DNA from 3 places in the Streptomyces clavifer genome. Region 2 is predicted to be linked to each of the others. Evidence: riboswitches for the same ligand, from Rfam matches in the RefSeq annotation. Region 2 holds a riboswitch; each other region holds the start of a gene.
The links. A riboswitch is a leader RNA that binds a small molecule or an ion and turns the genes downstream of it on or off. The one in region 2 is predicted to bind cobalamin.
Positions count from the first base shown of each region.

Region 1: another riboswitch for cobalamin. It lies ahead of OG927_RS35115 ((2Fe-2S) ferredoxin domain-containing protein); the one in region 2 lies ahead of OG927_RS21985 (ribonucleoside-diphosphate reductase subunit alpha).
Region 3: another riboswitch for cobalamin. It lies ahead of metE (5-methyltetrahydropteroyltriglutamate--homocysteine S-methyltransferase); the one in region 2 lies ahead of OG927_RS21985 (ribonucleoside-diphosphate reductase subunit alpha).

Region 1 covers NZ_CP107794.1:307,147-311,418, forward strand. Annotated here, with positions in the region: gene OG927_RS35105 (GHMP family kinase ATP-binding protein) at 1-425, opposite strand, end outside; cobalamin riboswitch at 767-967, opposite strand; gene OG927_RS35110 (ferric reductase-like transmembrane domain-containing protein) at 1,304-2,293, shown strand; cobalamin riboswitch at 2,445-2,567, shown strand; gene OG927_RS35115 ((2Fe-2S) ferredoxin domain-containing protein) at 2,670-3,035, shown strand; gene OG927_RS35120 ((2Fe-2S)-binding protein) at 3,111-3,797, shown strand; partial or broken gene OG927_RS35125 (SAM-dependent methyltransferase) at 3,872-4,009, opposite strand; gene metE (5-methyltetrahydropteroyltriglutamate--homocysteine S-methyltransferase) at 4,136-4,272, opposite strand, start outside.
Region 2 covers NZ_CP107793.1:4,988,912-4,993,183, reverse strand. Annotated here, with positions in the region: gene mctP (monocarboxylate uptake permease MctP) at 1-1,585, shown strand, start outside; cobalamin riboswitch at 1,933-2,056, shown strand; gene OG927_RS21985 (ribonucleoside-diphosphate reductase subunit alpha) at 2,193-4,272, shown strand, end outside.
Region 3 covers NZ_CP107794.1:311,444-315,715, forward strand. Annotated here, with positions in the region: gene metE (5-methyltetrahydropteroyltriglutamate--homocysteine S-methyltransferase) at 1-2,157, opposite strand, end outside; cobalamin riboswitch at 2,321-2,536, opposite strand; gene OG927_RS35135 (sigma-70 family RNA polymerase sigma factor) at 2,930-3,517, opposite strand; gene OG927_RS35140 (hypothetical protein) at 3,657-4,272, opposite strand, start outside.

The DNA.
Region 1 (4,272 bases), on a different replicon from region 2:
AGCGAGGCGGAGACGGCCTCGGTGTCCACCGTTCCGGGTTCGGTGACGAACGCGGTGTGGAAGCCGAAGCCCGTGCCCAGGCGCCGGACCACCCGGTGCCGGCCACTGAGGTGGAGGGCGAACTCATCGAGGAACACGCTGTCGGCCCGCTCGATCTCCGCAAGGACGGCGAGGACCACCTGCTGGTCGTAGGGAAGGGCGAAGAGCTGGAACAGGCAACGCAGCGTGGCGACGATGTCGGCGGTCGAGCTCGCCATCCCCACACCCACCCGGAGGTCGGAGTGGGTGCTCCAGAGGCCGGTCGGCAGCGTGAGCCCGTAGTGGTCCAGGAAGAGGCGGGCCGCCGTAGCGGACTTGACCGCGAGCACCGATGGGTCCGGTGGGTCGGTGCCCGGTGTGAAGTGGACCCAGGAGTGGCGGTCCACGGGAAAGGACACCAAAGCTATGTCCGGTGCGGCGGCCGCGCGAAGAGGGCCCTGGTACAACTCACCCAAGGTGCCGTGGCAGACGCCCGACACGGTGGGGCGCGCCGGACTGTGCTTCTCGCGGGGTTCCCCGGCGTGGGGCAGCGCTGCTCCCCCCGGATACACCGGCGGTGAACGATCGGTCCCATGGCGGGGGTGACAGGTCATACGCACGGTCGTCACATCGCTCTCCTCCTGGTCACGAGCCATCAACACCGACCGGGGAGGAGACGCGGCAATGCTGTGCCGTGCAACCGTCCGTACCGCCAACCCAGTCCTCGAGGTCACCGAGCACAGCCCGTGCAAGCACGGGCGCAGTGGCAGGTCTCCGGACTCGTGGGCGCACCTACCGGAAACCGGGGCACGTAGCAGCCGTCGCCTCTGCCGGATCTCCACGGATCCGGTGGTGCGACGGCTCTTCCTCCCACTCACCGTTGCGGGACAGTCCCGGACTCTCACCGGGTTCCCTCTTGCGTCGCGACACCGGACATCCGGATGGCTATGCGCCGCGAACCGACTGCGGAGCCCACAGTAGGTGCGCTCGCGGCGTCGCGACAGAGGCACACGGAGGGTTGTCCAGATGCGGTGGGTTACTGGACAGCGCTGAGGGACGTCTGAGGACGGAGCGATCGAGGAGACTGCGGTGGCGTCCTTCTCCGCTCTTCTCCTGCCGGAAGTCCGCAAGGACGGAACGCCCACCGGGCAGGGATGAGGCCAAGGGCCGCCTCGGTGTTCTGGCCGGAATGAGCCTCGCTGCCTCCGGCGTCTCAAGCGACACTGATCTCTCCTACGACACATGCGCACCGCCCTTCGGCGGCCGGTGCCTGAGGGGCCCAGGGATGCTGTCAGAGACGACGCCGGATGACGAAGGGACGCCTGAACCGCCCGCCCGCGACCGGCGTGCCGCAGGCCGTGTCACCCTGCGCGCCGACCTGTGGGCCGTGCTGCCCGAGGCGGGTGTCGCGTTCGCCGTCACGGCGGCGGTGTTCGTTCTCCTGTACGTGCGTGTGGAGTCGGGTGACTCCGCGACGGTGGCGGTCATGCCGTTCATGGCCGATGCCGGAACGTACTGGATGTACCTGCTGAGCCAGGCGTTCGGCTGGTCGGCGTTGTTGTGGGCATGGGGCACGGTCATGCTCGGACTGCTCTTGTCCGGGCAGCGCCCTGCCTGGCTGCCCGGATCCCCCCAGGCATTGGAGCGCTGGCACCGCACCACGAGTCTGACCACGATGGCGTTGATGTTCGCGCATGCGCTGATGTTCGCGGCTGAACTCGTCCGGTACGAGGCCGCACTGGGGTGGGCGGAGCGCCTGTGGGTGGGCTTCGCGGACTCGTTCGTGCCTGGCTGGTACGACTCGGGAACCGGCCGGATCGCCATTCCGATCGGGCAGGGAGCCCTGTACCTCGCGATCCCGCTCGGCCTGCTCTTTTACGTCAGGCATCGCATCGGCGCCAACACCTGGCGTCGGCTGCACCGTTTCGTGATCGTCGTGTATGTGCTCAGCGTGTGGCACACGCTGTTGTACGGCACGAACGTCTGGTACGGCGAGTGGCCGCGTACGGTGCTGTGGCTGCTGCAACTGCCGGTCGCCGTCCTGCTGGTGGTGCGGTTGACACGGCCGGCCCGGCGGGCGGAACGGCTCAGCCCCTCAGGGTGGCGGTCGGGCAGAGCGTCCATGCCGGGCTGGGCGCTCCGGGCCGCGGGACGCGTGGCTGCAGCGGCCGTCGTCCTCGGGCTGGTCGCCGTGGTGGCTTCGGGTCACGATGGAGGGCGGGAGCGACCGGCCGAGGCGCCCTCGACCGCCCCGCATGCCCCGGAGGGCGAGTGAGGGGAGCGGTGGACCGCGGATCCCGGAGAGGGCGCCCACCCTCGGACAGCGGCGACCGGACGAACGACCTGTCAGCTGACCGGTGCTCCCGGCGGCCGCGGTGGGAGTTCGTCGGATGCGATGATGGCCCGTGACAGGGCGACGGCGGTCCGAGGAAGCCGGTGAGATTCCGGCGCGGTCCCGCCACTGTGATCGGCGAGCGGATCCCGGCAATTCCACTGCCCACGTGGGTGGGAAGGACGGGACGAGCACTGACCCGAGAGCCAGGAGACTCACGCGGTCGCCTCCTCCACGAACGCCGGGGCGGAGCTCCCCGGGGAGAGAGCGGTTCAGCGTGCCTGAAAAGCCGGACGAAGGAACCTCGGACCACTCCGCTGTGGCAGGAAAGGCGGCCGAGCCGGTTCCGTGCCGGATCGTCGTCTGCCGGGACTGTTGCTGCGGCACCGCCAAGGTGAGCGGAATCGATCACGCAGCGCAGACGGCGCGTCTGCGTGCCGAGGCCCCTGTACGTGTCTCCGCCTGCCTCGACGTGTGCGACCAGGCCAATGTCGTCGTGGTGCAGCCCTCCGCTGTCGGCCGGGCAGCCGGTGCCCGGCCGGTATGGCTGGGGCTGGTGAATGATCCCCGAGCGACCGAAGACATAGCGGCCTGGGTACGTGCCGGTGGTCCTGGTGTAGCTCCGCGACCGGAGATTCTCGATCTGTACGCCTGCCTGCCGCCGAGGCGCCGCACGAGCGCCTGAGATGTCGCTCGCATCGATATTGCTTCGTCCAGGCCGCCCCTGCAGGGTGCCCTTTCTCCCAAGGAGGCAATCCCCGTGAGCGAACCCGTTCGCGCACCCGCGGCCGTTGTGGCAGCGGCTCTGGACGATGCGGCATCCATCGGCGGCTTCTTCGCCCTGCGCGTCGGAGGCGGCGACGAAGGCTGGCGTCCCGTGGACCACTTCTACAGCCGCGGCTTCACCGACCTGTCCACCGCCGTCGCCACCCGATACCGCACCGACGAGTTGCGCGTCGGAGTCTCCATCGCTCACCTCGGACACGCTGCCCGTCTCTGGTCGCCGGCCCTGGCCTGTGCGCTCCTGGGCGGAGTCGTCCCAGACTTCGGCGCATTGCAGCGCGCTGACGACAGCTCGCAGCTCAGGCTGCCCGAGCCCGCCGGCTGGCACGTCGACCCGCTCCCGGACATGACCGGAACTCTGTACGCCCAGGTGATGCACCACCTGGACGCTCTTCGCGCCGGCCTGCGGGTCAAGGTCGCTCCACGCCTCCTCGACGGTAACGCAGCGTCCGCGTTGGCCGGTTCTGCCGGCGTGCTGCTGGCTGCCCATCCACACCTGCGTGGTCCGCTCAGCGCACTCGTGCCGGAGCTGCTCAGCAGGGGTCGGCTGGCCGGAACAGGGCACCTGACCGGGCCTGGCCTGACCTTCCGCCGTCGTAGCTGCTGCCTCTACTACCGCACTCCGACAGGCTCGCAGTGCGGGGACTGCTGTTTCGCGGCCTGAACCAGGCTATCCGCCATGATGGAGGCGACCGCAGCCCGCCTGGGTACGCACGCCCTGGTGGCATTCGGTCGACTGGCCTTAGCATGCGAGCCCTTGCCTAGAACGAAGAAGGCATCCGCTCTGCGCATGGCCTTGACGGCGGCCAACGTCAGATGGTCGGGGTCACCGGCTCCGATGCCGATGACCTGAAGCTGCCGGAGCTCGGTACTCATCCGGTGGTATTCCTCCCATGAGGCGTCCTGGCCTTCAGCAGACCGCAGATATCGCTGCGGCTGTGCACTGCGTGCTGCGCCGTTGCCGGGGCGCCTGCGGGCGCCCCGGCCTTCGGAGCCCTCCGATCAGGAGGTGGGCAGTTCGCCTCGGACCGTGCGGGCCGCTGCCACGAGGTTCTCCAGGGACGCCTTGGTCTCGGACCAACCGCGGGTCTTGAGACCGCAGTCCGGGTTGACCCACAGCCGCTCCGCCGGGATGGCCT
Region 2 (4,272 bases):
CGTGGCCGTCACGGTCATCGGATTCATGGCGGCGCGCTGGCGCAAGGCCGAGAACGAGGCCAGCCTGGACGAATGGGGCCTGGGCGGCCGGTCGTTCGGTACCTGGGTCACCTGGTTCCTGCTCGGCGGCGACCTCTACACGGCGTACACCTTCGTCGCGGTCCCCGCGGCGATCTACGCGGCGGGCGCGGCCGGCTTCTTCGCCGTCCCCTACACGATTCTCGTCTACCCGCTGATCTTCACCTTCCTCCCCCGCCTGTGGTCCGTCTCGCACAAGCACGGGTACGTCACCACCTCGGACTTCGTCCGCGGCCGCTTCGGCTCGAAGGGGCTCTCGCTGGCGGTCGCCGTCACCGGCATCCTCGCCACGATGCCCTACATCGCGCTCCAGCTGGTCGGCATCCAGGCCGTGCTGGACGTGATGGGCGTCGGCGGCGGCGAGACCACGCACTGGTTCATCAAGGACCTGCCGCTGCTGATCGCGTTCGCCGTGCTCGCCGCGTACACCTACTCGTCGGGGCTCCGCGCGCCCGCGCTGATCGCGTTCGTCAAGGATGGCCTGATCTATCTGGTCATCGCGGTGGCGATCATCTACATCCCGATCAAGCTCGGCGGCTTCGACGACATCTTCGCCAAGGCCGGTGAGGCGTTCTCGGCCAAGAACGAGGCTGCGGGAAAGCCCGTATCGGGTCTCGTCCCGGGCGAGATGGGCCAGTGGGGATATGCCACCCTGGCGCTGGGTTCGGCGCTCGCGCTCTTCATGTACCCGCACTCCATCACGGCGACGCTCTCCAGCCGCAGCCGTGAGGTGATCCGGCGCAACACCACGATCCTGCCGCTCTATTCGCTGATGCTGGGCCTGCTGGCCCTGCTCGGATTCATGGCGATCGCGGCCGGGGTGAAGGTGGACAACGGCCAGTTGGCCATTCCGCAGCTGTTCGAGAACATGTTCCCCGCCTGGTTCGCCGGTGTGGCATTCGCCGCCATCGGAATCGGCGCACTGGTGCCTGCGGCGATCATGTCGATCGCGGCGGCAAACCTCTTCACCCGTAACATTTACAAGGACTTCATCAAACCCGACGCCACACCCGCCCAGGAGACCAAGGTCTCCAAGCTGGTCTCGCTCTTCGTCAAGGTCGGAGCGCTCGCCTTCGTCCTCACCATGGACAAGACGGTCGCGATCAACTTCCAGCTGCTCGGCGGGATCTGGATCCTCCAGACGATGCCGGCCCTGGTCGGCGGCCTGTTCACCCGCTGGTTCCACCGCTGGGCCCTGATCGCGGGCTGGGCGGTCGGCATGCTGTACGGCACCGTGGCCGCGTACGGCGTCGCGAGCCCCACCCAGAAGCACTTCGGCGGATCGTCGAAGGAGATCCCCGGTATCGGCGAGATCGGCTACATCGGTCTCACCGCGTTCGTGCTCAACGTCGTCGTGGTCGTCGTCCTGACGTTCGTCCTCAACGCGCTGAAGGCACCGGCAGGCATCGACGAGACGTCTCCGTCCGACTACACGGCGGACGTGGGCGACCCCGGCGTCCAGGAGAAGCTCCCGCCGGCCACGGTGGGCGCCCCGGGCGGCCACTGACCCCGCCCCGGCACAGGCTTCCGGTCCGGGCCGCCGCGTCCTCCCCAGGGGCGGCGGCCCGCTGCGTTCCCGGTCGTCCTGAGCACCCCCCGCCGCGCCCGTCGACGGCGGCCCCACCCCCGCGGACACCCGCCCGGGCACTTCCCGCGCGCCGGGCCTCCGGGCCGGTTCCGCGCGCGCCGCACCCCTTGCACGCCGGCCGCCGGCCCCTCTTTCCGTGCCTCGCACCGGCTCCGGAACGGGTACGGAAGCCCATTGCCGACATCCCGCTCCGGACGTTTCACCCGACCCCCGACGAAGCGCGACACAACATGTGGGGGCTGTCTCCCGGGACGGCCCCCACATGTATGCTCGTGCTCGCTGTCGCCGCAGGGGAATCCGGTGCGAATCCGGAACTGTCCCGCAACGGTGTGATCGGTGTGCTTCTGTGCACCCGGGAGTCCGAAGACCTGCCGACAGCGCTTCCGGCTCGACCGAGCCGGAAGCCACACGTCCGGGCCTCGCGGAGGGCCGGTGGACGCCGTACACAGGGCTGCCCCCACCCGGGCACCGTCCTGCCCGGCTCCCCCGCTCCCGCCGGCCCCGAGCCGAGCGAGGGATAGCCCCAGTGACCATCGCGCCAGCCGATCCGGTTTCAGCGATCGATTCAGCCGAGTCCACGCCCGACGGGCCCGGGACCGCACTGCTGCGGACCCTGACCGACCTCACCGTCGATCTGCCCGACACCGACCCCGGACGGGTCGCCGCCGCCGCGCTGCGCGGCCGCAGCGCCCGGTCGGACGAGGCGGAGCTGCGCACGCTGGCCACCGAGGCAGCCGCGGGGCTGATCTCCGAGGACCCCGCCTACTCCCGGCTCGCCGCCCGGCTCCTCACCCGCTCGATCGCGGACGAGGCGGCCGGCCAGGGCGCGGTCTCCTTCTCCGCCTCGGTCGCCACCGGTCACCGTGAGGGTCTGATTGCCGACCGCACGGCCGAGTTCGTCACGCTGCACGCGGCGGCCCTCGACGTGCTGGTCGAGCAGGCGCTCGCCGACCGTGCCGACGACCGCTTCGGATACTTCGGCCTGCGGACGCTGCACAGCCGCTATCTGCTGCGCCATCCGCTCACCCGCCAGGTCATCGAGACCCCGCAGCACTTCATGCTGCGGGTCGCCGCCGGCCTCGCCGAGAACACCTCCGCGCACGCCCTGGACGAAGTGGCCTCGCTGTACGGCCTGATGAGCCGGCTCGACTACCTCCCTTCCTCCCCCACGCTCTTCAACTCCGGCACCCGGCACCCGCAGATGTCCTCCTGCTACCTGCTGGACTCGCCCATGGACGAGCTCGACTCGATCTACGACCGCTACCACCAGGTGGCGCGCCTCTCCAAGCACGCGGGTGGCATCGGTCTCTCGTACTCCCGCATCCGCGCGCGCGGTTCACTGATCCGGGGCACCAACGGGCACTCGAACGGCATCGTGCCGTTCCTGAAGACGCTCGACGCCTCGGTCGCCGCGGTCAACCAGGGGGGCCGCCGCAAGGGCGCCGCCGCCGTCTACCTGGAGACCTGGCACGCGGACATCGAGGAGTTCCTGGAGCTGCGCGACAACACGGGCGAGGACCAGCGGCGCACGCACAACCTGAACCTCGCGCACTGGATTCCGGACGAGTTCATGCGGCGCGTCGACGCGGACACCGAGTGGTCGCTGTTCTCGCCTGCGGACGTGCCCGGGCTGGTCGACCTGTGGGGCGACGCGTTCGACACCGCCTACCGCGAGGCGGAGGCGGCCGGCCTGGCCCGCAAGACGATGCCCGCGCGTGAGCTGTACGGCCGGATGATGCGCACGCTGGCCCAGACGGGGCAGGGCTGGATGACGTTCAAGGACGCCTCCAACCGTACGGCGAACCAGACCGCGGAGCCGGGCCGGGTCGTGCACTCCTCCAATCTCTGCACCGAGATCCTCGAGGTCACCGACGACGGCGAGACGGCCGTCTGCAACCTGGGGTCCGTCAACCTCGGCGCGTTCGTCGCCGGCGGGGAGATGGACTGGGAGCGGCTGGACGCCACCGTGCGCACCGCCGTGACCTTCCTCGACCGGGTGGTGGACATCAACTTCTACCCGACCGAGCAGGCCGGCCGGTCCAACGCCCGCTGGCGCCCGGTGGGCCTGGGCGCGATGGGTCTGCAGGACGTCTTCTTCCAGCTGCGGCTGCCCTTCGACTCGCCGGAGGCCCGCGCACTCTCCACGAAGATCTCCGAGCGGATCATGCTCGCCGCGTACGAGGCGTCCTGCGACCTCGCCGAGCGGTCCGGCCCGCTCCCCGCCTGGTCCGAGACGCGCGCGGCCCGCGGTGTGCTGCACCCCGACCACTACGACACCGAGCTGAACTGGCCGGAGCGCTGGGACGCGCTGCGCGCCCGGGTCGCCAGGACCGGGATGCGCAACTCCCTGCTGCTCGCCATCGCGCCCACGGCGACGATCGCCTCGATCGCCGGCGTGTACGAGTGCATCGAGCCCCAGGTCTCCAACCTCTTCAAGCGCGAGACGCTCAGCGGTGAGTTCCTCCAGGTCAACGCCTACCTGGTGGACGAGCTGAAGAAGCTCGGCGTGTGGGACGCGCGGACCCGTGAGGCACTGCGCGAGGCCAGCGGCTCCGTACAGGGCTTCGCCTGGATCCCCGCGGACGTGCGGGCGCTGTACCGCACGG
Region 3 (4,272 bases), on a different replicon from region 2:
CGCTTCCTCGGTGCTCGGCACCCGGGGGGAGTGGATGTCGTACACGCCGGGCCCCGCCTCGCGCGGGTATCCGTGCTCCGCCAGTTCCCGGGCGACCTGCATGTGGGAGCGGGCAGCCTCCAGGCTGATGACGTCGGCGTCGAGGTCGTCGATGGCCTGGACGATGTCACCGAACTCGGCATAGCACATGTGGGTGTGGATCTGGGTGTCCGGCCGTACGCCGCCGGTGGTGAGGCGGAACGACTCCGTCGCCCACGCCAGATAGGCCGCGTGGTCCGCGGCCCGCAGCGGCAGCGTCTCGCGCAGCGCGGGCTCGTCGACCTGGATGACCGACGTCCCCGCGGCCTCCAGGTCGTTCACCTCGTCGCGCAGGGCGAGGGCGACCTGGCGGGCGGTGTCGCCGAGCGGCTGGTCGTCGCGTACGAAGGACCAGGCGAGCATGGTGACCGGGCCGGTGAGCATGCCCTTGACGGGCCGCTCGGTGAGGGACTGTGCGTACGTCGTCCAGCGCACCGTCATCGGCGCGGGGCGGGAGATGTCGCCGGCCAGGACCGGCGGGCGGACGTAGCGGGTGCCGTAGGACTGCACCCAGCCGTGCTGCGTGGCGAGGTACCCCGTCAGCTGCTCCGCGAAGTACTGCACCATGTCGTTGCGTTCGGCCTCACCGTGCACCAGGACGTCCAGGCCGGTCTTCTCCTGGAAGGCGATCACCTCCTGGATCTCGGCTTTGATGCGCTCCTCGTACCCGGCCGCGTCGATCCTGCCAGCGCGCAGGTCGGCGCGCGCGGTACGGAGTTCATCGGTCTGCGGAAACGAACCGATGGTGGTCGTCGGCAGCAGGGGAAGCCCGAGGTGCGCGCGCTGGGCGGCGGCCCGCTCCTCGTACGGCTGGGAGCGGCGGCCGTCGGCGTCGGTGATGGCGGCGGCCCTGGTCCGTACCGCCGGGTCGCGGGTCAGGGGAGAGCCGGAGCGGGAGGCGAGGTCGGCGCGGTTGGCAGCGATCTCGGTGGTCACCGCGCCGGTGCCTTGGGCCAGCGCCTTGGCCAGCGTGACGATCTCGGCGGTCTTTTGACGGGCGAAGGCCAGCCAGCGCAGGACCTGCGGCTCGATGTCCCGTTCGGCGGCGGTGTCGAGGGGGACGTGCAGCAGGGAGCAGGAAGCGGCCACATCGACCCGGTCGGCGAGGCCGAGGAGTGTGGCGAGAGTGGCCAGGGACTTCTCGTAGTCGTTGATCCAGATGTTACGTCCGTTGACGACGCCGGCGACGAGCCGCTTGCCCGGGAGCCCGCCGGCAGCGGCGAGGTCTTCGAGGTTGGCCGCCGCCGCATCGGTGAAGTCCAGCGCCAGGCCCTCGACCGGGGCTTTGGCCAGGACGGTGAGAGCGTCGCCGAGCCGGTCGAAGTAGGACGCGACGAGCAACTTGGGCCGGTCGGTGAGGGCGCCGAGGTCCCGGTAGGTGCGGGCGGCGGCGTTCAGCTCGGCCGGGGTGCGGTCCTGGACGAGGGCGGGCTCGTCGAGCTGCACCCACTCGGCGCCGCCGGCGCGGAGATCGGCGAGGACCTCCGCGTAGACCGGAAGGAGCCGGTCGAGCAGGGTGAGCGGTTCGAAGTCGGCCGCCACGCCGGGGGCGGGCTTGGCGAGCAGGAGATAGGTGACCGGGCCGACGAGTACGGGCCGGGCGCTGTGTCCGAGCGCGAGGGCTTCCTTGAACTCGGTGACCTGCTTGGTGGAGTCCGCGGTGAACACGGTGTCGGGGCCGAGCTCGGGCACGAGGTAGTGGTAGTTGGTGTCGAACCACTTGGTCATCTCCAGCGGGGCGACGTCCTGCGTTCCGCGCGCCATCGCGAAGTAGCCGTCGAGCGCGTCGGCATGGACGGCCTCCCGGTGCCGCTGCGGGACGGCGCCGACCATGACACTGGTGTCCAGGACGTGGTCGTAGTACGAGAAGTCTCCGGTGGGGAGCTCATGGGCGCCGGCGTCCGCCAGTTGCTGCCAGTTGGACCGACGCAGCTCTGCTGCCGTCTGCTGAAGGACGTCGGCGGTGATCCGGCCCTTCCAGTAGCCCTCGATGGCCTTCTTCAGCTCCCGGTTCGGGCCCTGGCGGGGGTAGCCGTACACGGTGGCTCGTGCTGCCGCGGCTGCGGGCTGCGCTGTCACGGAAATCTCCTTCGCGAGATGACTCCTTGAGATCCCGGAGACAGGACACGGGCGCGAAGGGATGACGAACCAGACGGAACATGTACACGCCCTGGGCATGAGGTTCTGTCTGGTATGTACGCCGACCCGCCCACGAGGTCACCGGGATATCCGTACGCGAGTGGTCACGTACGGGCAACGGGCAGGTCTTCGGACTTGCGGGCTCGTCTGCCGGGGCAGACTCCTACTGGCCGTCGCTTCCCAGATCCGACCGGATCCAGTGCTTATGACGGCGGTCGTTCCCACTCACCGCTGCGGGGCAGTCCCGGATTTTCACCGGGTTCCCTCTTACGACGCGTCTGCCTGGCGGGCAGGGCGAACCAGCTGCACCGGCCACCATAGAGGTTCGAGGGTTCTTTGGATGTCGCTATCCAGATCCCGGGACGTGACGTGAGCCACCGACTACGTCCGGTGGGGAACGCAAGCGGGGCGGGCGGCAGACCACCGTCTGCCGCCCGCCCTTCTCCACAGCACCGCCGAGCCCCTCAGCCCGGCAGCGGGCCCTTCCTCTGCTGGGCACCACGCTGTTCGCCTTCCTCGACGGTGGCTCGGTCGTCCGGACGGAAGGGCCTCGGTGCGACAGCCCGCAGGAGAGAGCGACGGTAGGCGATTCGCCGGCGCGTGGCGGCACACCGACCTGTGCAGGATGTGTTGCGGGTCCAAGCCGATGAACGACCGCTCGGTGCGTGGTCGGCGCCCCGAGCGGTCGTAGACCCGGCGAGATCAGGCTCGGTTAGCAGGCCAGAGCAGGCTCCGCCCTGTCGTCGAGCATGGCGCACAGTGTCGTACGCGCTCGTGAGACCCGGGATCTGATGGTGCCCACCGGGCACGAGACGGTACGAGCCGCGTCGTCGTACGGCATGTACAGGACCTGGGTCAGTACGAACGCCTCGCGGCGGGCATCCGGGAGTGAGTCGATGAGGGCCATGAGAGCGATGCCCTCATCGAAGCCGGGCAGGTCACGCGGTTGGCTGCACTCCGCTACGTGCTGCCAGTCGGACGTGTCGGCCAGGCGGGGCCGGGAAGCGGCACGCCGCAGGCTGTCGACGACAGTTCGGCGGGCGATGGTCAGTATCCAGGCGCGAGCCGAGCCCCGTCCTTGAAAGAGATGGACGGTGCTTACAGCTCGCAGGAAGGTCTCCTGCACCAGGTCGTCGGCCATCTGGAAGTCGTCGGCCAGAGCGGTGACATATCGACGTACGTCGTTGTGGAGGGCACGGAAGACGTGCTCGAAGGCATCGGCGTCGCCGGCCGCGGCGCCGAGAGCCCAGGCGGTGACTTCGTCCTCCGTCACCGAGGGTTGTCTTTGGGTAGGAAGCATGGGGGACTGCGGTTCCTTCCGGGTGTCCGGACAGGGCGCGGCCCACGGGCATACGCCGATCCGGAAATTGGGAGATCGCGTCCGTGCATCACGTGCACGGGCGCACGTCGGCGGTGATGCAGCCGACGTGATCCAGCTGTCAGTGGACAGCGATCTCCCCCGGAGGCCCCCGGGTGACGAGCGTGTGGACGAGCAGTCGCGGGCGTGGCAGCGTGACGGAGCGGTCGACAGCAGGCGCGGGGGCAGCGGACGGGTGGGGCCGGAGCGCGCTGAGAAGCGCGAGGGGGAGGTGGAAGCGGTCCGCCAGACCGCGCAGAATCTGGAAGGCGGCCCGCTCGCCGCGGGCCAGCCACAGACCGCACAGCAGCGCCGCCACCACGTGCGCCGCGAGCATCCCCCAGGTGGCGTTGCCGGTCATCGCTCCCATGTCATGCATGGGAGCTGTCGCGTGAGCGCCGTGGGCGGTGTGCCCGAGTGCAGCTATGGCGGAGGAACCGCCTTCGAGCCTGGGAAGCGGCATGCTGTCGGTGAGCCCGGCCTGCGCCGCGACGTCGTAGGCGCGCGCCGCCGCGGCCGTGTCGCTGTGCGGGCCGCAGAGCAGGGCGTCCGCCCACCTCTCGGCCAGCCCGGGGTCGCTTCCGGTGCCCATGGCCCCCTGCGGCACGGTTTGGACGAGCGTGAACATGCCGTGGAGTGCTGCCTGTACTGCGGCGGTGAGAGCGACGACAGCTACCTGGCCCCGTTCCCGTCCAGTG